4 regions of the Pedobacter sp. W3I1 genome follow, and region 1 is predicted to be linked to each of the others. Evidence: riboswitches for the same ligand, from Rfam matches in the RefSeq annotation. Region 1 holds a riboswitch; each other region holds the start of a gene.
What was found. Region 1 has a riboswitch for S-adenosylmethionine ahead of metH (methionine synthase). Riboswitches for the same ligand answer to the same signal wherever they lie in the genome.

Region 1 (5,838 bases):
AGCCAATTTCATTTACCAAAATATCATAACTCCGTTTACAGATTTCTTTTCTACGCTCGTAATTATCGGCCTGCCCCTGCTCATCAAAAGCCATTACCACCACGGCGGCACCATATTGCATAATTTTGCGGGCGCTTTCGCGGAATTTCTCTTCCCCTTCTTTTAGTGAAATGGAGTTTACAATTCCTTTTCCCTGCAAACATTTTAAACCATTTTCAATAACCGACCACTTAGATGAATCGACCATGATGGGCAATTTGGCTATATCAGGTTCAGAGGCAATGAGGTTTAAGAATTTGGTCATTGCTGCTTCCGAATCCAACATCCCTTCATCCATGTTCACATCGATGATCTGTGCACCGCCTTCAACCTGTTGTAGGGCAACGGCCAATGCAGCCTCGTAATCGCCGCTTAAGATCAATTTAGAGAATTTTGGAGATCCGGTAATATTTGTTCTTTCACCAATATTCACAAAAATGCTCTCTGGGGTGATGGTTACTGGCTCCAACCCGCTTAAACGCATATAAGGTTCTAGCACAGGGATTTTCCTAGGCTCAGCTTTCCTTGCATTTTTAGCAATACAGCCAATGTGCTCTGGCGTGGTGCCACAACAGCCACCCACAATGTTCACAAAACCAGAGGCAATAAAATCGTCAACCAAATGTGCCGTTTCATGCGGCTGCTCATCGTAAGCACCAAACTCGTTTGGTAAACCAGCATTTGGATAGGCCGAAACATAACAGCCCGCTTTTGCAGCAAGCTCCTCAATATGTGGTCGCATTTCTTTAGCACCCAAAGCACAGTTAAAACCGATGCTTAATGGTTTTGCATGCATTACAGAATTTAAGAAAGCTTCAGCAGTTTGACCTGAAAGTGTTCTGCCAGAGGCATCGGTAATGGTACCGGAAATCATGATCTCCAGTTTACGGCCTATTACCTCTTCATATTTTTTAATGGCTACAATAGCCACTTTAGCATTTAAAGTATCGAAAATGGTTTCGATTAATAATACATCCGAACCACCATCTACCAAACCGCGTACCTGCTCGTAATAAGCTGCTTCCAGCTCATCGAAATAAACAGCCCTAAAACCAGGATCGTTTACATTTGGCGACATGGAAAGGGTACGGTTGGTTGGGCCAATGGCACCAGCAACAAAACATTTACGGTCTGGATTTGCTGCCATGAACTCATTTACAGCTTCTTTTGCCACACGTGCACCTTCAAAACTCATTTCGTAAGAAAGGTCTTCCATCTGGTAATCGGCCATGGAAATGCGCTGTGTACTGAACGTATTGGTTTCGATAATATCGGCACCAGCCGCCAGATACTCCAGGTGTATCGTTTTTATAATATCCGGACGTGTGATGTTGAGCAAATCGTTATTGCCTTTTACATCACAGGGATGGTTTTTAAATCGCTCCCCCCTAAAATCTTCTTCGGTTAAGGTATATCGCTGAATCATGGTACCCATTGCACCATCAATCACCAAAATACGTTTTTCTAATTCTTCTCTTATGCTCATTCTTGTTGTTAGATATGAGAATTGAGATATGCGATATGAGAGTAGATAAGACACATTGTCTCAAATCTCAAATCTATAGTCTCAAATCTCAAAAAAAAGCTTATTTAAAAAGTTGGTACGAGAATCGTAATCCTAAACTTATCTGTTTCCGCTATTTGCAGAATAGAATTTAGCACCTTGTATGGTTACAGGTTGCTAAGACTTCGTTGGGTCTAATCCCTCCGTCTTTCTTAATAAGCATACAAAAATGCAACAAAGCAACATCAATTCCAAAAATTATCGCCTTGCTACCAAATAAAATTACAAAGGCCACGCAAAACTGCGCAGCCTTAAGAATATTGTTCTGTTTTTGAGATCTATCTTCTACTACCGAAAATACGCAATAGCGACAAAAATAAGTTGATGAAGGTGATATAAAGCGATAAGGCGCCCATGATCGCTAATTTTTTGCTTTCATTTACACCTAAAGTATTTCCATTTTCATCCAAACCTTCGCCAATTCTTTTAAGCTCTTGCACCTTGTAGGCAGTTAAGGCAGTAAAAATAGCCACTCCAATAAATCCCATAATGTACCCCAATGTAGAGCTGCCTAAAAACATATTGATAATACTGATGATCACCAAACCGATTACGCCTGCAAATAATATAGGTCCAAACTTACTCAAATCTGTATTTGTAGTGTAGCCCATTATCGCCATTACGGCAAATATCGCGGCAGCCGCTGCAAAACTAATTACAACAGATGGCAAAGAATAGGTTAACAGGATAAAGCTAAGCATTACTCCAGTTAATATAGAATAAAGCAAAAATACGCCAATTAATGCCTGATAAGACATCCGTTGCATACCAGCGCCCATCAAGAATACTAATCCTAGCGGAGCAAATATTGCAATGTAACCTAAAACAGTAAACCCACCTTTACCTGTTTGTGGGTTATAAGATAAAAGATAATCCAATACTGCTGGCGTACTGGCAATAAAATAAGCTGCAACTGTAGAAACAGCTAGTGCTACAAACATCCATAAGAAAACATTCCCAAAGAAACGTTTAGATGCAGATCTTTCCTGTACAAAAACACTGTTGTCTTGATATTGATAATTTTGTTGTTCCATTTTAAATTTTGTGTATTTAACTATATAAAAATAAATATTTAGTTTAATCTTTTTGTCAGCAATTCTTCAACTTTTTTAAAGACCTGTAGTGGTTTTAGTGTGCGCCATGGCAGATTGTCGAATGCACCGCCAAAGTTAATGTAATAATCGATGTTATTATCGCGAAACTCAGTGATTACGTGTTCCTGAAAATTTACGCCAACAATCCAGCCATCTTCTACTTCCTGAAACCACTCTTCATAATAACTATCATCAGAAGCATGGAAATTCAGCACATTTTCTCCGATCAGAATAAATTTATTAATGCCTTCATCCATCATCAGCTCTAAAATATCACGCTTTAGCAGCATAATATCATTATTAATGGCATCGTTCCACTCCCCTATAAATTCTATAACGGCATAACTGCGGTCGTAATCGGCGTACAATACCTTCATGTACAGCGTATTCGAGCCAAACTCGTCCCATTGGGGGTGCAATAAAAAGTTATAAATCTGTTTATCGAAATAAAGTTCAGAATATTCGGTATTGTAAAATGGCGAACGCTCATCTTCTGCCGAAATATAATCATCTCTCCACTGATAGTAAGGCTCAATTTCGTGCATGCTTTTTTCTTAATTATTGAAGGATTGAATTTTGAATGAGAGAATGATTAATGCTACTCTTACATGCTATCATTCACTAATTCTTTCATTCACTCCATCCCTCCTTCTCTCATTCTAACATTTCTCAGTGTCCTGCTGCAACTGCCTTACGCACGCTTCCATAACGGGTTAATAATTCAGCAGCTTCATCATAACCAATATTCAGTTCATCGGCAACCATTTGTGTACCACGATCTACCAGTTTATGATTGGTTAACTGCATATCGACCATTTTATTGCCAACTACGCGCCCCAACTGAACCATCACCGTAGTACTTAACATGTTTAACACCATTTTTTGTGCCGTACCCGATTTCATGCGGGTAGATCCGGTAATAAATTCAGGGCCAACCACCACTTCAACCGGAAAATCCGATTCAGCAGCAATAGGTCCGCCGGTATTACAAACAATGCAACCTGTTAAAATGCCATGTTTGCGTGCTGTGTTTAATCCGCCGATTACATATGGAGTGGTACCCGATGCTGCCAGGCCAACCAAACAATCTTTTTCATTAATCTCAAATTCCTGTAGATCTTTCCAGGCTTGTTCGGCATCATCTTCAGCAAATTCTACCGCTCTTCTAATGGCAGTATCTCCGCCAGCAATAATTCCTACAACCCAATCAAAAGGAACACCGTAAGTAGGCGGACATTCAGATGCATCTACTACGCCTAAACGACCACTTGTACCTGCACCTATATAAAAGAGACGACCACCTTTTTTCATTCGCTCGGCAACTGCCGATGTTAATTTTTCGATCTGAGGCAAACATTTTTCAACTGCAAACGCTACAGTTTTATCTTCGTTATTAATGCCCTGCAAAACTTCTAATACCGACATCTGATCGATGTGGTCATAGTTAGATTCTTGCTCGGTAACTCTATTCATAAATTTAATTTTGATAAAATTCGGTAAATTCTTTTTAAAAACTGCGCTAAAAACTCAAAAATATCTGTCATAAATTTCGAGTGAGGTCTTCCTTGCGTTAATTAATGTTAAATATTATAAACAAAAGACATGAAAATGCAGTTAAAAAATATATCAACTCGCTAATTTTCATAAATTTGCATTAACGCCGATGAAAAAAAATACCCGAAATAACGTACTGATTGCACTAAGCTATTCTGTAATTTTAATAGTGGGTATGTTTTTGGGTATAAAATTCATTAAAGATCAAGGCTTTGGCGTTAAAAAAAGCCCTCAGCTAGCCAACAATAGCGACGAAAAATTAAACGAAATCTTACATATCATCAATGGCAATTATGTTGATGACATCAATACCGATTCGCTTCAAAACTTACCTATAGATAGCGTTTTACACCAACTCGATCCACATAGTGTTTACTTGCCACCAACTGATGCGCAAGATATGACTGATAACCTGGAAGGAAATTTTGAAGGCGTAGGCATAGAATATTATATGCTTAACGATACCATGATGGTTACCGGTGTGGTTAAAGACGGACCGGCTTATCAGGCGGGAATTAAATTGGGCGACAAGATCCTGAGTATCGATACTGCAGTAGTAAGTGGCCGAAACCTACCGAAAGATCAACTTACCGGTCGTTTTAAAGGTAGATCCGGGACTGGTGTGAGCGTAGTGCTTTTACACCCGGGCGCTCCGCAAAGTAACCGCATTATGGTTACCCGTGGTAAAGTCAACATCAGTAGTATTGATGCTGCCTACATGATTAACAACGAAACAGGTTATGTGCGGATTAGTAAATTTGGTGCCAATACGGATAACGATTTCTCTGCTGCAGTCAACAACCTGAAGGCAAGGGGTATGAAAAAACTTATTCTTGATTTGCGCGATAATGGAGGTGGTTATTTTACCGCAGCTACGGGTTTAGCTGATCAGTTTTTGGCAGAGAACAAACTTATTGTATATACACAGGGCAAGCATGAGCCGCGTACCGATTATTTTTCCACAGGTACCGGCGCTTTTCAAAATGGCAAACTGGCTATCCTGATTAATGAAAATACGGCTTCTGCCAGCGAAATTGTAGCTGGAGCCATCCAGGATTTAGGGCGTGGGATTATTGTTGGCCGCCGTTCTTTTGGAAAAGGTTTGGTACAAGAGCAATTTGCTTTTGGCGACGGCTCTGCATTGAACTTAACCATCGCAAGATATTATACACCATCGGGACGTAGCATTCAAAAATCATATAAGAAAGGTTACAATGCCTACAAACATGAATTAGATGAACGCTTGATGGATGGGGAGCTTACAGGAGACCGTACCTCTTTTCAAGATTCTATTGAGAAAACTGAAGGTGTAAATATTCAACCGAACAAAAAAGTTAAACCGATTGGCGGTATACAACCAGACGTATTCGTGAAATTAGATACCAGTGGCTACAATAAGTTTTACAGTAATTTAGTGAGCAAAAAAGTACTTTCTGATTATGTATTTAATGTACTTACTAATAAGTATAGCGCCAGTTTTGTAGAACAGAATATCAATATCTTTACTATAAATGATAATGACTTTAAAGACTTCATCGGGTATCTTCAACGCAAAAATGTGGCGATAGATCGTTTCCAATTGTACAA
Region 2 (5,838 bases), 1.4 Mb from region 1:
TATTATTTAATTTGTTGATTATTAGTTGTTTGTGTTTTTACTGTATCGTCATTTCGAGCGGAGTGCAATGCCGTCGAGAAATCTAATGGAATAGATTTTTCTCCCGAAAGTTCGGGACTGCGCTTCATTCGATAGCTATCAGATCGAATGAGGCTTGAATTATGGATTGTCAATGATAGTCAGCGAAGCCCCCTTTCAATGCGTCCACTACACCATGCGCGCTGCTCAAAGCGCTTTGCTTAATGAGAAATTTGTCTTATTGAAAAATTATATTTCTGTAAATCAGTATGTTATGAATAAAGTCTATAAAATCTATAGGAATACTTGTGTAAAGTAAACAAAGTTTATACTTTTACAAAAAAATATAATAGTTCACTAGCAAATTTACGTTCGATATGAAACTCCGCAGACAACCTCAGCCATATTTTCTGATCAATTATTCAGATCAGTACAACTGCTGTTGCCGCTAATATAAACTAAGATACGGATCACCTGTTAAGGTTTTCATTCAGATATTCTTATAAAAATCCTGGTACCCCGGGGCCTTTTGATAGAATATTATGGTGGTCATGTATTTAAGTCAATAAGTTGCCGGGGTATCAGGAACGGCCTAACTAATCACCACCACTAGTTTAGGTTATTACTCTAATTAATTCACCACCATTAATTAGTTGATTTATAAAGAAGAAGGGAGAGTCAGTACTCGTTGAACTTCTAGCAACTTTCCATAGGAAAAAGTGCTCAAACTGATCTAGCAATAGATTATAAATTAACCAATAACATTAAACACATCGTTTCCTGTTAGGGATTTCATTAAGCAGAAACAACTGTATAAACAGCTTGTATCTATGCTGCCTGAATTTTTCTATGGAAAAATGTGCCTTGTTATTAAAAACTCTAAAACGATAGTGTTTAACTAATAATGATGATTATGAAAACGACAATTACCTCAAAAATTGCATGCCTAACCACCTCAGTACTGTTACTGGGCGGCATTGCATCAGCCAAGGTGGCAAAACCATTTCCTAAAGAAGGGATTTGGAGGGGCGAGTTTAGTGTAAGCGAATCAAAAGTGCCCTTTAACTTCGAATTAAAAGGTAAAAATCCTCAAACAGCCATTTTGACTTTAATTAATGGCTCCAGACGTGATGATTTTCATGTAGAACGACGTGGCGATGACTCCATTTATGTAAAAATGAATACCTATGATGCTGCTTTGGTGGCGAAAATTGAAACTGATGGGACTTTATCGGGCGAATACCGCAGTCTGGTACCTGGCTTTAGAGGCAATTCGCTGCCATTTGTAGCCGAACATGGTAAAAATTACCGCTTTGTCGAACCCGGTAAAGACGTGGCTCCGAAGCACAATATCTCTGGTAAATGGGAAATAAAAACTTATACCAAAGAAGCTGTACCTGCTTCGATCGCATTATTAAAACAGAACGGGAACAAGCTTACAGGCGTAATCATGACTGTTGTTGGTGATACCCGAGAATTGGAAGGCACCGTACAGGGCGATGAATTTGAATTATCTGGTTTTACCGGACCAAGTCCTTTTATTGTAAAAGGGAAAATAAACGATGATAACAGCATTACCGGAGAACAAGGATTTGGGATTTATAAAAACCTGAAATTTGACGGGCAACGCAACGAAAACGCCGAACTTCCTGATCCTTATAAACTTACTTTTCTTAAAGAAGGCTATAAAAAACTCGATTTTACTTTTCCAGATCTTGCCGGAAAAAATGTTTCCTTAAGTGATGATAAATATAAAGGTAAGGTCGTAATTATCGAGACAATTGGTACCTGGTGTCCAAATTGTACCGATCAAACTGTTTTTCTTTCTCCATGGTTTAAAAAGAACCAAAAACGTGGTGTAGAAGCCATTGCAATTGGTTTTGAACAAAAAGATGATCTTGAATATGCGAAATACACTTTGGGCAAATTGAAAGAAAAATATGGTATCACTTACGATATCCTTTTCGGAGGCATTGCCGATAAAAAAGTAGTGGCCGAAAAACTGCCAGCGCTAAATAAATTCATTGCTTTTCCAACAACCATCATTGTCGATAGAAAAGGAAATGTAAGAGAAATTTACACCGGTTATACCGGCACTGTAACTGGAAAATACTTTAACGACTATGAAACCAAATTCAATAAAGTATTAGATGAACTGATTGCTGAACCGGTACCCGAAAAACTGGCTTCGGTAGAAACACAAAAAAGTAAGTAACCTAAACCAACCAAACCAAAAAAATGTGAGGCTGCATCATATTGCAGCCCATATTTAACCTACACTCAAAACTTTACATGATGAAAACTAACTTTGCTAAAATGCAGGTGCTGGCACTGGCATCCCTCATTTCTACTACAGCCTTTGCTGTAAACAAGGTGCATGAAGAACCAAAAGTGGCCAAAAAATTTATAAAAGAAGGAATTTGGCGCGGTGTTTTTAAAGTTGCTGAAACAGAAGTCCCTTTTAATTTCGAACTAAAGGGAAAAGATGCAGAGCATGCCACATTTACACTGCTAAATGGTACACGGAGAGACGATTTCCATATCAAATATTTAGGACAGGATTCACTGTTTATCAAAATGAATACTTACGATGCAGCTTTGGTAGCCAAAATTGAAAGCGATGGACGGATCTCAGGCGAATATAGAAGCTTAGTACCAGGCTTGCAGGGCAATGCTTTGCCTTTTACTGCAGAGCAAGGTAAATCTTACCGCTTTGTTGAGCCCGGAAAAGATGTTGCGCCTACCGCAAATTTGACGGGAAAATGGGAGTTTAAAGGTTTTTCTAAAGAAGCCGTTCCAAACAAAGTTGCCATATTAAAGCAAGAAGGCAATAAGTTAACAGGTGTAATTATGCAGGTAACTGGCGATAGCCGTGAGTTGGAAGGTACCGTACAGGGAAATCAGTTTGTACTTTCTGGTTTTAGTGGTCCAAGTCCCAAAATTTATAAGGGTACGATTAACGAAGATGGTACACTTTCTGGCGAAATTAGCCAGGGCATTTACGATAACTTAAAGTTTACAGGCGTAAAAGATAATCAGGCGGAATTGCCAGATCCTTATACACTCACACATTTAAAAGAAGGCGTTAAAAAACTTGCTTTTACTTTCCCTGATCTGAATGGAAAGTCTGTTTCGTTAACGGATGATAAATATAAAGGTAAGGTTGTAATTGTGGAGTTGGTAGGTACCTGGTGCCCGAACTGTACCGATCAAACCGTATTCCTTTCGCCATGGTTCAATAAAAATGCCAAAAGAGGCGTAGAAGCCATCGCCATTGGTTTCGAACAGAAAGATGACCTTGAATATGGAAAATATACGCTGGGTAAACTACGCGATAAATACAACATTAAATACGATATCCTGTTTGGCGGACTGGCTGATAAAAGATTGGTTGCTGATAAACTTCCGGCTTTAAATAAATTTATCGCTTATCCAACCACCATTATTATTGATAGAAAAGGCGAAGTACGCGAAATATATACCGGTTACACCGGAACCGTTACAGGTAAATATTACGATGATTACGAGAAAAAATTCAATAAAGTTCTGGATGAATTAATCGCAGAACCAGTACCATCTGCTGCTTATTTTGAGGCACAGGCAAATGGAAAATAGCTAAACCACCTAAACTAAACACCATAAATAATATGTTACAGTATAAAACGATCGCAATTATTGCTACTACACTTGTAGCCTCATCTTTTACAGCTTTAAACGGGCCAAAACCTAAACTAAAGGTAGCTACGGAAACTCTTGTAAGGAAACTGGTAAACTATAAAGTTAGCCCTGAACAGAGTAAGTTAACCTGGGTGGCCAAAAAGGTAACCGGAGAACATTCGGGAACCATCAACGTTAGTTCCGGGTCTTTAGCCTTAGACAATAAAGTACTAAAAGGCGGCAGTTTCGAGCTCGATACCAAAACCATTGCGGTTACCGATCTTACTGATAAAGAAACCAATGCTAAACTGTTGGGTCATTTGAAAAGTGACGATTTTTTTGCGGTAGAAAAGTTTGGTAAAGCTAATTTTAACATTACATCGGTGCAAAGTACCGGTGCAGGAACTTATGATGTGAAGGGAAAGCTCACCATTAAAGGCATTACTAACGAAATCAGTTTTCCTGCAACAGTTAAGCAAGAAGGCAATAAAGTAATTGCAAATGCAAAAATTACGGTCGATAGAACCAAGTACGATATCAAATTCAGGTCTAAAAGCTTTTTTGAAAACCTGGGCGATAAAACCATCTATGATGATTTCGAGCTGAATGTACAGCTGGTAGCCAATAATTAAAATCTCTCTTGTTAGGTTAGTTGAGATGGGAGAGTCTGGTATTCTCCCTTTCGCTAGCTAAACAGGTAGGTCCGTCATCCCCAACTTGATTGGGAACCACGAAGTGCTCATCGAAGATAATCTTAATGCTTAAGCTTAACCAAAGGCTTTAAGATTCTCGCCTGCGCGGGAATGACGACCGATTAATGAAGACTACAATATTTCAATTAAGGGATGTCAGTCTGAGCGTAGTCGAAGACCCGTTAAATAATTCCGAACCGAATACACTAATGAAAAGAAGCAAAATAATAATTTCCCTGTCCTTAGTTTTAGTGGTGTTTTTAATGGCCGGATTTGGTGCAGACGATCCCACTGTAATTAACAGTAAGGAACGTTTAGGCGAAAAGCTGTTTTTTGATCCGATTCTTTCTAAAGATAAAAGCATTAGCTGTGCTTCGTGCCATAAACCGGAATTTGCTTTTGCAGATACATCAGCGGTGAGCTTAGGTGTAGGGGGAACCAAAGGAACGCGTAATTCGCCATCGGTAACCAATCTTTCGGGCAGACCAAGCCTCTTTTGGGATGGCAGAGCCGCTTCCTTGGAGGATCAAGCCCTGCAGCCCATTATTAATCCTGTAGAAATGAACCTGCCTATTGCCGATGCCATTGATCGCTTGCAAAAAGACAAGGATTATGCAGCACTATTCCAGAAGATTTTTAATTCGCCACCTACACAAAAGTATTTGCTACTGGCCATTGCCTCTTTCGAAAGAACATTAGAAACCGCAAACAGCCCTTACGATCGGTATATTAATGGAGATGACAAAGCCATCTCCGAAAATGCAAAGCGCGGCAGGATGTTGTTTATCGGAAAGGCCAACTGTAACAATTGCCATTCGGGTGAAGATTTTACTGCCGACCGTTTTAAAGGAATCGGGTTATTTAATGAATTAGAACTGAAAGACCAGGGTAGATTTGAGGTCACGCATAACCCAGAGCATAAAGGGCATTTTAAAATCCCTGGTTTAAGAAATGTTGGGATTACTGCACCATATATGCACAACGGGATGTTTAAAACCCTAAAAGAAGTGATCCAATATTACAATAATCCAGATGTGGTAATCAAAAATGGGAAAAACAGGGATCTTTCTTTAAATAAACCATTAGGCTTGAGCGAAAATGAAATAAACGATATAGAGGCTTTTTTACTTTCGCTTACCGATGATCGGTTTCAAAAACAAAAATGATAAAATAGGCAGAGTTCGATCAAAAATCTTTAAAACTTAATTTTTAACACATTTTTCCACTAAAAATGAGGTGGATGGCCATTGGTATGTCTATTCCAAAATAAACAACATGAAGAAAAAACTACTTTTAATATTATTATTGAGCGTACTTACCTACGCGCAAATATCTGCCCAACAAAGAGTTATTACCGGGGTAGTTGTTTCTGCTGAAGATAAATCTCCTTTGCCGGGTGTATCGGTAAAGATCAAAGGGCTTGATGGTTCTACGGTTACCGATAAAGATGGTGCATTTAAAATTTCTACTA
Region 3 (5,838 bases), 3.3 Mb from region 1:
AGTCTGGTGTATATTTACCTAAAACCTGTTTGGTCGGATTTGTAGCCGGTGCTCCTGTAGCATTAACAATGATATTTCCATTACCATCTCTTAAGAAGGCTGTTCCGAACAATGATCCATAAGGTTGTCCAACCGTAGCAATTACCTGAGCAGAATTGGTAGCTACAACATAGTTAGTCAATAATTTTTCAGCGTCCAGTTCTATTACTTTGCTCCTGTTGGCTGCAAAATTCACATTAACATCCCAGGTAAAGGCTTTTTTTACCGGAGTAATGCCCAATTGTGCTTCTATTCCTTTATTGTTGATTTTCCCGGCATTAAGCAATTTAGAGCTAAAGCCTGTACTTTGGCTTACATCAACCGCCAAAATCTGGTTGTAACTATTGGTATTATAAGCACTTACATCTAAACGCAACCTTTTATTAAAGAAAACAGCTTCAACCCCAAGTTCTGAGGATGTAGTGGTTTCGGGTTTAAGATTAGGATTAAGGTCGATACTACTGATATTAAGCTGAGGATTTCCATTAAATGGTGCACTAAATGGATAAGTATTGATCAAACGATAAGGATCGGCATCTTTACCTACTTTAGACCAACCTCCGCGTATTTTCAAATAATCAAGTGTTTCGCTTTTAATATCGAATGCTTCGGTAGCTATGAAACTTCCATTAAATGAAGGATAAAAATAAGATCTGTTCTGTGCCGGCAAAGTAGACGACCAATCGTTCCTTGCCGTAATGTTGGCAAAAAGATAATTTCTAAAACCAATCTGACCTGACGCATACACACTATACGATTTTAAGCGCGATAAGTTATTAGAAGATGTTAACGGGTCGCGTGAATTTTTTAGGGTATACAATCCTGCAACGGCTAACTTTGGTGCACTTTGATCATTCTGTTCTATATATTGCCTGCGGATATTACCACCACCCAATAACTCCAGGCTAAAATCATCATTTAACTGCTTGTTAAAGTTCAGCGTGGCATCGGTATTGTTTTCGTTAACGGTAAATGCACTTTCGGTATAAGAACCAAAAGGCGTTCCGTTGGTGCCATAAGCAATTCTGATTTTACGCCTGTCGTTATAATAATCGGTTCCTGATCTGAAATTAAAATTAAGTCCGTCAATAATTTTATAATTAAGGGCTACGCTTCCAATAATCCTGCTTCTGTTTTGCGAAACCGTATTTTCATAAGCGACCCAATAAGGATTGCTATAATAGTTATTGTTCCAGTTAAACGTTTTTCCATTCTCGTCCAAATAGTCTTTTAACTGGTTAATATCAACCTGACGGCCAAACCAGGTAAACTGTAACATGGTACTGGTTGATCTTGAACCGCCTGTACCTGGCAAATTATCAGAAGCAAGTTTACTGTAATTTGCGTTAGCGGTTATACTTAACTTAGGAGTAATCCGTAAAGTGGTATTTAGTACGAAAGCATTTTTTCCCTGACCAGAATTGGGCACAATACCAACTTGTTTCAGGTTATTGTATGATAAGCGGTAATCGAATTTTTCGTTAGCATCTGCAATAGATACACCGTTATTTAATGCATATCCGGTTTGAAAGAAATCGCGTACGTTATCTGGATGTGCTACGAACGGAACGGCTACACCTTTCGAAAAAAACTGTGGAATTAATCTTCCGTCTAATTTTGGTCCCCAGCTTTCATCTACCCCATCATTTAATCCTTTACCAGCACCATCTACATAACTGAACTGACCTTCTGACCCCTGCCCGAAGGCATTTTGATAAACTGGCAAAGTAAGCAGGCTTTCTAAAACAGCATTCGAATTGATTTCGATACCAATTCCTTTTTTCGATTTACCTGTTTTAGTTTTGATCAAGATCACGCCGGCTGCAGCCCTCGAACCATATAGTGCCGCAGCGTTTGGTCCTTTTAACACACTCATTGATTCTATATCTTCAGGATTGATATCTGAAATGGTATTGGCATAATCTCTTGCCCCAGCCGAATTTAACTGCGAATTATCTACCGGAATCCCATCAACCACAAATAAAGGCTGGTTATTTCCGGCAATAGACGTTTCACCTCTGATGACCACACGTGATGAACCCATACTCCCCTGGCTGTTGGTGACACGCACCCCTGCAATTTTTCCGGCAAGTGCATCCACCAAATTAGATTCTTTGGCTTCAGCCAAATCCTGTCCTTTTAATTCCTGAACCGCATAACCCAGCGATTTCTTCTGCCTCGAAATACCCAATGCTGTAACTACTACTTCATCCAGCGCATTATCGCTCGACTGAAGAATGACCGAAATCGGGCCAGGATTTTTATTGATTTGTATTTCCTGACTCTTAAAACCGATATAAGAAAATACTAATGTGCCTTTATCTGGTGCATGAATTGAAAAAGCACCCTTCCCATCTGAAATGGTTGTTTGTTTGGTTTCTTTTATTAAAATGGAAACACCTGGGAGTGTTTCGCCATCTGCCGACTTTACCGTTCCGGTAACCGTGACATCTTGAGCGGAAAGCTTTTGTGCCATGAAGAGCAGAAAGATAAACGCTATTGATTTTAAATTTTTAAACATATTGTGTAGTTAATAATTAGTTAAAAGGGATAATAATTTGGGCAAAACAATTCCACCACGACAAAAACGTGTTTTGTTTTAAAAAAAAATAATGGAATGGTTAGTCTAAAAAAGCCTGTTAAAACGGAGCAATTTTAACAGGCTCCACGCATTCGGAAGCATGTGTTAAGGTTTATTTCAATGGATTTCAGCTCATCTGTCTTTTTCATTTGAATGATTTTATTTAATGCATATTTAATTTCAAGAACGCATTCAGGGCAAAAAAAAAGCACCCCTTAAATCAGAAGTGCTCCATATATTTTTGATAAGGATAACGCAAACAACTGACTTAACTACCCCAGATTCATCTGAGATGGAATTAGCACCATTTCTAAAAATTAGATGGTTGCTAAGGCTTCACAGGGCCATTCCCTCCGCCTTTCTTGATAAGTATTTTAAAATAACTGGGGCAAAGGTATAACTTATTCCATTTATCCTATAGTTTTTATAGAATTTTATTGAAATATTTTTTCTTTGGCAATTACATCCATATCTTTGTCTACTAGTTTAGTCGACAAATACACATCCCAATGAAATTAAAATCCATTTTAACAGCCATATTGGCCATATCAATAACTTTTACCTACGCTCAGGAACATGTTGCATTAGCAAATAACCAGGCGGCAAAGCTTCAAGGGAAAAAACAAAAAGCATTTGTTGCCCTCGGCAACTGGCGTGGAATAGCTAAAGTAAAGGAAGGATTAGAAATTCCTTTCAACTTCGAGATCAGCGAAAAAAGCGGTCAGCAGAAATTATATTTCCGCAATGCTGAAGAGCGTTTCGAAGGTGGCCTTGTAAAACAAACATCCGATTCACTTTTCGTAAAACTGGATCAGTTTGATAACGAACTCGCATTTGCTATAGATGGTGACCAATTAACGGGTGTTTTAAGAAAACAAGATAAAGCAGGCAAACCTTTGGTCATTATTGCTGAACGAAAAAATTACCGTTTTAAAACAGATAAACCTGCAACAGCAGACTATTCTGGTAGTTATGATGTGGTTTTTACATCGCCAAATGGCAAAGAAGAAAAAACAGTCGGTTTATTTAAGCAGACGGGGAACAAACTTACGGGTACTTTTCTCCGCGTAACCGGCGATTCGCGCTATCTGGAAGGTGTTGTAGAAGGAAATGAATTCCAACTTTCGAGCTTTATTGGCTCCTCTCCTGCCTATTACAAAGGAACTTTCCAGGCAGATGGCTCGTTAAGGGGTGAAATTTTAGGCGCAAGGGGCAGTCAGCCTTTTACGGGAACTAAAAATAAAGATGCTGCCCTACCCGATCCCTATAAACTCACCTACCTCAAAAAAGGATACAAAACACTTGATTTTAGCTTTCCTGATATCAACGGCAAAAAGATTTCGTTAAAGGATGAAAAGTACAAAAACAAGGTGGTGATTTTAACCATCACCGGAAGCTGGTGCCCAAATTGTGTTGACGAAGCTACTTTTATAGCGCCCTGGTATAAAGAAAACAAGAAACGTGGAGTAGAAATTATTGCGTTGCATTACGAGCGCTCCACCGAACCTGAATACGCAAAAAAGGTGATGACACGTTTCCGCGAACGTTTTGGAATTGAATACGACCAGGTTATTGCAGGCACTGCCGATAAACAAGTGGTATCTGAATCGTTGCCTGCACTCGATTCTTTTTTATCGTTCCCAACCACAATAATCATCGATAAACAGGGTAATGTAGCACAAATCCATACTGGTTTTAATGGCCCGGCCACCGGCAAATTTTATGATGAATTTGTGAAAGAATTTAATACGGAGATTGACACATTGTTGAAGAAATAATTTATCTTATCGATTGTTCTTAACACGATCGTCACCCTGAATTTATTTCAGGGTCTTAGCAATAGAAAAATCGTCATCTCGACCGTAGTGGAGAGATTTTTTAACATCGTCCAAAGATCTCTCCACTCCGCATTTGCTTCGGTCGAGATGACGCCAATTTAAAATCTGTCATTGGTAAATGATTGGGAACCACGAAGTGCTCATCGCAGATAATCTTAATGCAATGAGCTTTAAGATTCCCGCCTGCGCCTATCGTGTGAACACATCTACACCAGCCTGTATTTGTTCTAAGCACATATTCCTAAGGCGATCGTCATGCTGAATTTATTTCAGCATCTTTCCCACTATTAACTGGTCCTGATTCCTTCAGAAGTAATAATTTGGGGACAAATGTTGATTTTTTCCGCTCTTTGCCGCGGGGGCATGGTACTTTGGAGCGCCAAAGTACCCAAAGCGCTTTGTCAATCCAGCAATGTGGCTTCTCACCGCCCACGCTCATCAAAAAAACAGTGGCACTTCGTTTTGTGTTCAATTTATATTAAACTTGAATTCAGTGCTAATGAACACAAAACCACTGCGTTTAAGGTTTGTAAGTGCAATTTATTCTATTCTGCACCTGTTTTTTTGATTCTCCCGCCACTTGGGATTGACGGCGTCCTTCGGTAAAGACTGTGGTTTATTAAAGCCAGCTAGCATGATGCCCAAACAATTCTTAAAAAAGACGTGTCCACACGATAGGCCTGCGCGGGAATGACGACCGATTTTGAATAAGCGGGTTAATTTAAAAAAGGTCCTTCGACAGGCTCAGGATGACAGATCGTGCATCAGATTCCTTGCAGAAAAAGAGTGTTTAGCCCCGGGCATAGCGGCATCCCTGAAGCGCAGCGGAGGGATACAGCGAAGCACGGGAACAGACTTTAATAGATGCACTGGCGCTGCGCTCCAAAAACAAATGTATAAAGTCTCGTTTTTTTTGTAAAGCAAGTCTAGCACTCTTCGGTTTAGACAGTCCTTCTTTCCGCTTCTATCTTTTTGTGGAAGTAATTGCATACATGATGCGCTTTTCTATCCCATAGTTGTCATTCTGAACGCAGTGAAGAATCTTTTAACACAGACTTATTCAATAGAAAAGTCTTTGTCCAGACTCTCTTTAGCTAGAGATTCTTCACTATGTTCAGAATGACATTTATTTTTGGACAAGATTAGGAAGATATTTATTGCATTATCTTCAAAACAAAATCTATTATTGTTTTCTTCGGAATCACCACCGTCGTCGTCCGGCTGAACCTGGCGATATTAATGCCATAAAAATTTCCTTCCCAATCGAAAACGGGCGAACCGCATGCATTCGGTTTAATCGCCGCATCGTGCGTAAAAACAGCATTAAACCCATCTCTTCGTTCAGATTTTCCGCCTTCAAATTTTTCTGCGGGATGGTTA
Region 4 (5,838 bases), 2.7 Mb from region 1:
GTAATAAGGTAAGCCAGTTACCGGATTGGTGCTCAACGGGTTTGTGCTGCCATAATGCGAACCCAAAACATTGGCACAAACGATATAATGTTCTTCTGGATTGAACAAAGCATTTTCTCCAAATAAACCTTCCCACCATTCAAAAACATCAGCATTGGCGGTTAGTGCATGGCAAACCCAAATCACATTATCTTTATTTGCATTTAATTTGCCATAAGTTTGATAAGCAATTTGCAGATTGCGGATTTTTTTTCCGCTCTCTAGTTTGAACTGTTTATTATAATGATATGTTGCTCCTAAATCCCCTGAAGGCGACTTTGAAGTGCTATCGTTTTTACTGTTATGCATTTTGTAATGATGTTGTGGTTTTAAAAAGCCCCTAAAGGGGTTTAGGCTTGTAAATGCTCTGTTGGAACTGTAGCATTAATTGTCGCAAATGCTTGTTCGAAATCGGCTTTAATATCATCAATATGCTCAATGCCTACCGAAACCCTTAATGCATTTGGTTTTACCCCTGCGGCTAATTGTTCTGTTTCGCTTAATTGCTGATGTGTGGTGGCTGAAGGCTGAATAATCAGCGTTTTTGCATCGCCAACGTTAGCCAGGTGCGACACCAGTTTTAAACTATCAATCACCTGCGAAGCATTTTCTTTGCTTCCTTCTAATTCGAATGATAATACAGCACCAAAACCGTTGCTTAGATATTTTTTAGCCAGATTATTGTATTTACTGCTAGCAAGGCCAGGATAATGTACCTCCTTAACTAAAGGGTGGTTTTCTAACCAGGTTGCTAATTCTAATGCATTATCTACATGGCGTTGAACGCGGAGTGATAAAGTTTCTAATCCTTGCAATAAAAGGAATGAATTGAAAGGCGATAGGGCAGGTCCCAAATCTCTTAATCCCTCCACACGGGCACGGATAATAAACTGGATATTCCCGAATGGTCCACCGATGCCGAAAACATCGCTGAAAACCAAACCATGGTAACCTTCTGATGGCTCAGAGAATTGAGGGAATTTACCATTGCCCCAATTGTAGTTTCCACCATCAACAATAACCCCACCAATGCTTGTTCCATGACCGCCGATCCACTTTGTTGCAGACTCGACAACTATGTTGGCACCATGTTCTAATGGCTTAAATAAATAACCTCCCGCACCAAAAGTATTGTCGACTATTAAAGGTAGATCATATTTTTTTGCAATTGCGGCAATTTTTTCGAAATCAGGTACACTAAACGCCGGGTTGCCAATGGTTTCTAAAAAGATTGCTTTTGTTTTATCGGTAATTTTATTTTCAAATTCTTCAGGTACATCAGGATTTGCGAAATCTACGTGTATCCCCAAACGTTTAAAAGCTACTTTAAACTGGTTATACGTTCCGCCGTAAATGTGAGAGGAAGAAACGATGCTGTCGCCAGCTTCTAATATATTGTTTAACGCTATAAATTGAGCTGCTTGCCCTGATGCCACTGCCAAAGCAGCTACACCACCTTCTAAAGCGGCAATACGTTTTTCGAAAACATCATTTGTAGGATTCATAATCCTGGTATAGATATTCCCAAATTCTTTTAGCGCAAATAAATTGGCACCGTGTTCTGCATTTTTAAAACCATAAGAAGTGGTTTGGTAAATAGGAACAGCCCTTGAACCTGTTGTTGGATCTATTTCCTGGCCAGCGTGTAATTGTAAAGTTTCAAATTTATATGATGTTGACATGATTTCTATTTTTTTAGTTGATGTGATGAGATAGCAGAGATTAAGAGAATCTTAAACCTAACAGGGCGTATCCCGATTTCCCGGGACCTTCCAATTTGAAAAGAAACAAAAAAGGAAGATTTTTAAATTACTGTATGCAACAGCACATACAAGTAATCGCACGCATATCGCAACAAATAAAAGAAATAGAAGCTCTTTCTACCTTTTTAAGGTTTGCACTGGGTTCGCTTAGCGATTGAAGATTTAATGTTTTCATCAGTTCTAATTTATATCTCCAAATAACACCATGTTATCCGGTCAGGAATTGGCACCTTCTCTTTCTGAGGGTTGCCAGTGGGTCATCGAGCCAGTCTCTCGCCACTTCTTTATAAATCAACCTGTGAAGATTGACTTTTATTTAGCTTTCTACCAAATAATATTTCAAATGTCTGAATTTAATTTTAATCCACAAAATAAAATTTCGAATTTACATTAACTAGTTGAAAATGAATGGAGTATTTTTATGATGGCATAACAAACTTAACTTTTAATATAAAATTTACGCTTAAAATTCTAAGTTTGTTTTCCTATCTAAATTTAATCATGATGAAAAATACAAAAGTTCTCTGTTTAAGCCTGCTATTAACTATAGTGTGTTTAAGCAATGCAAACGCGCAATTTGGAGGTTTAAAAGACAAATTATTAAAAGTTGGCACCGCTCAGGGTGCTAAAGCTTTAGGCGTAGATAAATTTTTAAAACAGCCCGCTGCCATTACCACCAGCTTTGAAGATGTAAATAGAGAAGGCGAAAAGCTGCCAGATTTTATTAATTCTTTAAATTTAAAAGCCCAGCCATTATATTTATTGCCTAAAAATCCAGAGGGTGGTTTTTTGCTTTGCGAAGGTTTGTACGAAATGACCAATAAAAGCTACTGCTTAAAAGCCGGAACTTTTGCTCCATCAAAAGGTGACGGTTATATGTTTGCACCCGTTTTGGGACCGAAAGAAGAAATCGTGGTTTCTATACTGAAAAGCGCAGAAAAACATTCGGATGTAGAACAACACGATATTCAGGTGTTGTTATGGACCATTATTGCCAGAACAAAATTTGCCGATTTTAACGGACAGGTTAAACTTACTGCAGTAAAATTATTAACGCCAAAACAACTTACGCAATTAGAAGGTGGTGCTTTAGGAGTTTTACCTTTCGATATAATGGAAAAAGCTAAAGACCAATTGCCTGCAGGTGTAAGGGCCGTTTTTGAGGCAGAAAATAATATCCGCCAGCTGGTAGCTTCTGGAAATTACACTTATGCCGACATGGAAAAATATGCTATTATAGCAGGTATGGCTCCTCCAAGAAGCGATGTACCGAGCGGTATCTGGACCAAACACCCTGATGGTTATTATGTGCGTTATTTTCCTTCAGGTTATTCCATTACCAAAGTACAGGTATATGTACCAAAAGAATTATTAGCTAATGGAACTAAACTGATTTATGATGCTGCCGGTGATATTGCCTGCCCAGCCAATACAGGATCACAACGTTTAGCGCAAACGAATGAGCCGCTGGAAGCAAATTATTCAGCTAAGTTGACTACGATCTGTAATCCTAAATAAGATTTTAAATTGGTTGTCGTCATTCCCAACTTGATTGGGAATCCTAATGCAATAACGCTTTAAGATTCCCACCTGCGTGGGAATGACGATCATTCTTTTCTGAATTTCTTGTATAAAACCTATAAGGTCTCTAAGACCTTGTAGGTTTTATATTTTAACCCAACGCCTGTGCTAAATCAGCAATAATATCATCTACATGCTCTAAACCTACAGAGATACGGAGTAAATTTTTAGGCGTTTTACTATCAGGGCCTTCAACTGAATAACGGTGCTCAATCAAACTCTCTACGCCGCCTAAACTGGTGGCCTGAGCAAATAACTGAACTTTATTGACCACTTTATGGGCAGCCTCAACATCACCTTTAACCAGGAACGACATCATCCCGCCATAATCTTTCATTTGTTTTTTTGCAATGTCATGCTGTGGGTGACTTTCTAACCCTGGGTAAAAAACGGCTTCAACATTCGGATGTTTGTTTAAATAACCCGCTATAATTTTTCCATTTTCGCAATGGCCTTTCATGCGATAGGCCAGGGTTTTAATGCTTCTGGTTAATAGGAAACAATCGAAAGGGGAAGGAACCGCACCACCGGTTTGCTGGATATTTTTGATTTTCTCCCACAGCTCATCTTTTTTGGCTGTTATTAAAATTCCGCCCAGCACATCGCTATGACCGCCCAGGTATTTAGTACTGCTATGCATTACAATATCAGCGCCTAATAAAACCGGATTTTGTAAAACAGGAGAAGCAAAGGTGCTGTCGCAGACCAAGGTGATGTTTTTAGCTTTAGCTATTTTGGCAATCTCTTCGATATCTGTAACCTTTAATAACGGGTTGGATGGGGTTTCAATCCAGATCAGTTTGGTATTGGGCTTAATGCTCGATTGTATCAGGTTTAAATCAGTTTGGTCAATAAAATCAAATTCCAAACTATCGTTAAAAATAGTAAGCAACTGTTTTTTAATTCCCCAGTACATATCATCCGGTGCAATAATGTGGCTGCCGGGTTTCAACGCCTGAAATAAAACCATTCCACAGGTATTTCCAGAAGAAAAAGCTGCTGCATCTTCGCCATATTCTAATTTGGCTACAGTGTTTTCTAAAGCAGACCGGTTTGGATTGCTTACCCTGCTATACATATGCCCTCCGGGATAACCCCCGTCTTCATCGCGAAAAAAAGTGGTTGATAAATTAATAGGAGGAGTGACATCGCCTGTAGTGCTTTTTACAAGATTAGAAGCGTGAATAGCAAGGGTTTCTGGTTTCATAAAATTTGATGTTTATCGAAATAATATCGGGATGCAATTTAATAATTTGGCGCTAATTTAAGGTTCGTAATGGTTTTGGCAAGATTTATGTAACAACTTTGACGAAATTTAAATTAAACAAAAATGAAAAGATTATTTATAGCTATCGCAATAGCATGTTCTACTTTAGTAATGTTACAAAGTTGTAATACTGCAAAAAGAGTAACTGCAGGTGTAACAGGTAGCAGAGGTACAGTTGTTCGCGAATGGGTAGTGAGCAATGTAGCTTTAGAAGGATTGCCTGATGGCGCTGTTCAAGGATTGTTTGGAGAGAAATCTTATAAATGTTTCCAGGGAAGTACATGGAATTTAACTAATAGTGGTAATGGTTCTTATACCTTGCCTGCATCGAGTACTTGTGGTTCGGTAATGCAGACTATTTTCTGGTCGGCAGCCCCTAAAGATCAAACGTTCCAGTTTAAGAAAATATTTGAAGGCGATAAAGCTAAAAACGTAACAGAAGGTTACCGTTTAGTATTAACTGATCTTTCCAGCACACAAATGATCTTGAAATCGCCGATCGAATTTGGTGGCAAAACTGCAAACATCGTTTTAACGTTTGTACCTGCAGCAAGATAATAGATAAAAATATCAACCTGTGAAAAACATATAAAGCACTTCTGAAAAGAGGTGCTTTTTTTTGTAACCGTTGCTGATTTATTTAATTGATAGTTTTCTCTAAAGTGTCGTCATTTCGAGCGAAGTGCAACGAAGTCGAGAAACCTACAAAGATAGATCTCTCCATTCCACTGCGTTCCAGTCGAGATGACGATTTTCGTTGTGGTTTTTTCTTGATATGTCACTCTGAGGGATAATTTATTAAATAAAATCAATATGAATAACAGAAGAATTAAGAGAAATAAATCTCCTCAAAGTGTCGTCATTTCGAGCGGAGTGCAACGCAGCCGAGAAATCTATCTTCCAATTTAATTTGGCTCATAGATCTCTCCACTCCGCGTTGCTTCGGTCGAGATGACGAACCTCTCTCTTGGAATCTGTCATTGATAGCTTAGTCGAAGGATTGCCACGGAAACACGGATTTACGCGGAGGTTTGGCGTTTGTTTTTTCCGTGACTTCCGTGTTTCCGTGACTAATATTAACACCTACAGCTAAGCTTAGATAAAAAAGCAATCAACATCTGTGTTTATCAGTGTTCATCTGTGGTTAATAATCAAGAACAACATTCAAAAATCGCGGTTTGTTACAAG

Region 2: another riboswitch for S-adenosylmethionine. It lies ahead of QF042_RS19780 (peroxiredoxin); the one in region 1 lies ahead of metH (methionine synthase).
Region 3: another riboswitch for S-adenosylmethionine. It lies ahead of QF042_RS12155 (SusC/RagA family TonB-linked outer membrane protein); the one in region 1 lies ahead of metH (methionine synthase).
Region 4: another riboswitch for S-adenosylmethionine. It lies ahead of QF042_RS14500 (O-acetylhomoserine aminocarboxypropyltransferase/cysteine synthase family protein); the one in region 1 lies ahead of metH (methionine synthase).

Annotation. Positions count from the first base shown of each region.
Region 1 covers NZ_JAUSXN010000001.1:6,227,060-6,232,897, forward strand. Annotated here, with positions in the region: gene metH (methionine synthase) at 1-1,525, opposite strand, end outside; SAM riboswitch class I at 1,661-1,765, opposite strand; gene QF042_RS25550 (Bax inhibitor-1/YccA family protein) at 1,882-2,637, opposite strand; gene QF042_RS25555 (hypothetical protein) at 2,676-3,242, opposite strand; gene murQ (N-acetylmuramic acid 6-phosphate etherase) at 3,367-4,170, opposite strand; gene QF042_RS25565 (S41 family peptidase) at 4,361-5,838, shown strand, end outside.
Region 2 covers NZ_JAUSXN010000001.1:4,857,219-4,863,056, reverse strand. Annotated here, with positions in the region: SAM riboswitch class I at 674-771, shown strand; gene QF042_RS19780 (peroxiredoxin) at 932-2,233, shown strand; gene QF042_RS19775 (peroxiredoxin) at 2,314-3,633, shown strand; gene QF042_RS19770 (YceI family protein) at 3,666-4,307, shown strand; gene QF042_RS19765 (cytochrome-c peroxidase) at 4,577-5,533, shown strand; gene QF042_RS19760 (TonB-dependent receptor) at 5,643-5,838, shown strand, end outside.
Region 3 covers NZ_JAUSXN010000001.1:2,914,089-2,919,926, reverse strand. Annotated here, with positions in the region: gene QF042_RS12155 (SusC/RagA family TonB-linked outer membrane protein) at 1-2,560, opposite strand, end outside; SAM riboswitch class I at 2,886-2,992, opposite strand; gene QF042_RS12150 (peroxiredoxin) at 3,130-4,398, shown strand; gene QF042_RS12145 (trypsin-like peptidase domain-containing protein) at 5,613-5,838, opposite strand, start outside.
Region 4 covers NZ_JAUSXN010000001.1:3,499,954-3,505,791, reverse strand. Annotated here, with positions in the region: gene metX (homoserine O-acetyltransferase) at 1-348, opposite strand, end outside; gene QF042_RS14500 (O-acetylhomoserine aminocarboxypropyltransferase/cysteine synthase family protein) at 390-1,721, opposite strand; SAM riboswitch class I at 1,985-2,095, opposite strand; gene QF042_RS14495 (hypothetical protein) at 2,304-3,320, shown strand; gene QF042_RS14490 (PLP-dependent aspartate aminotransferase family protein) at 3,475-4,590, opposite strand; gene QF042_RS14485 (hypothetical protein) at 4,714-5,208, shown strand.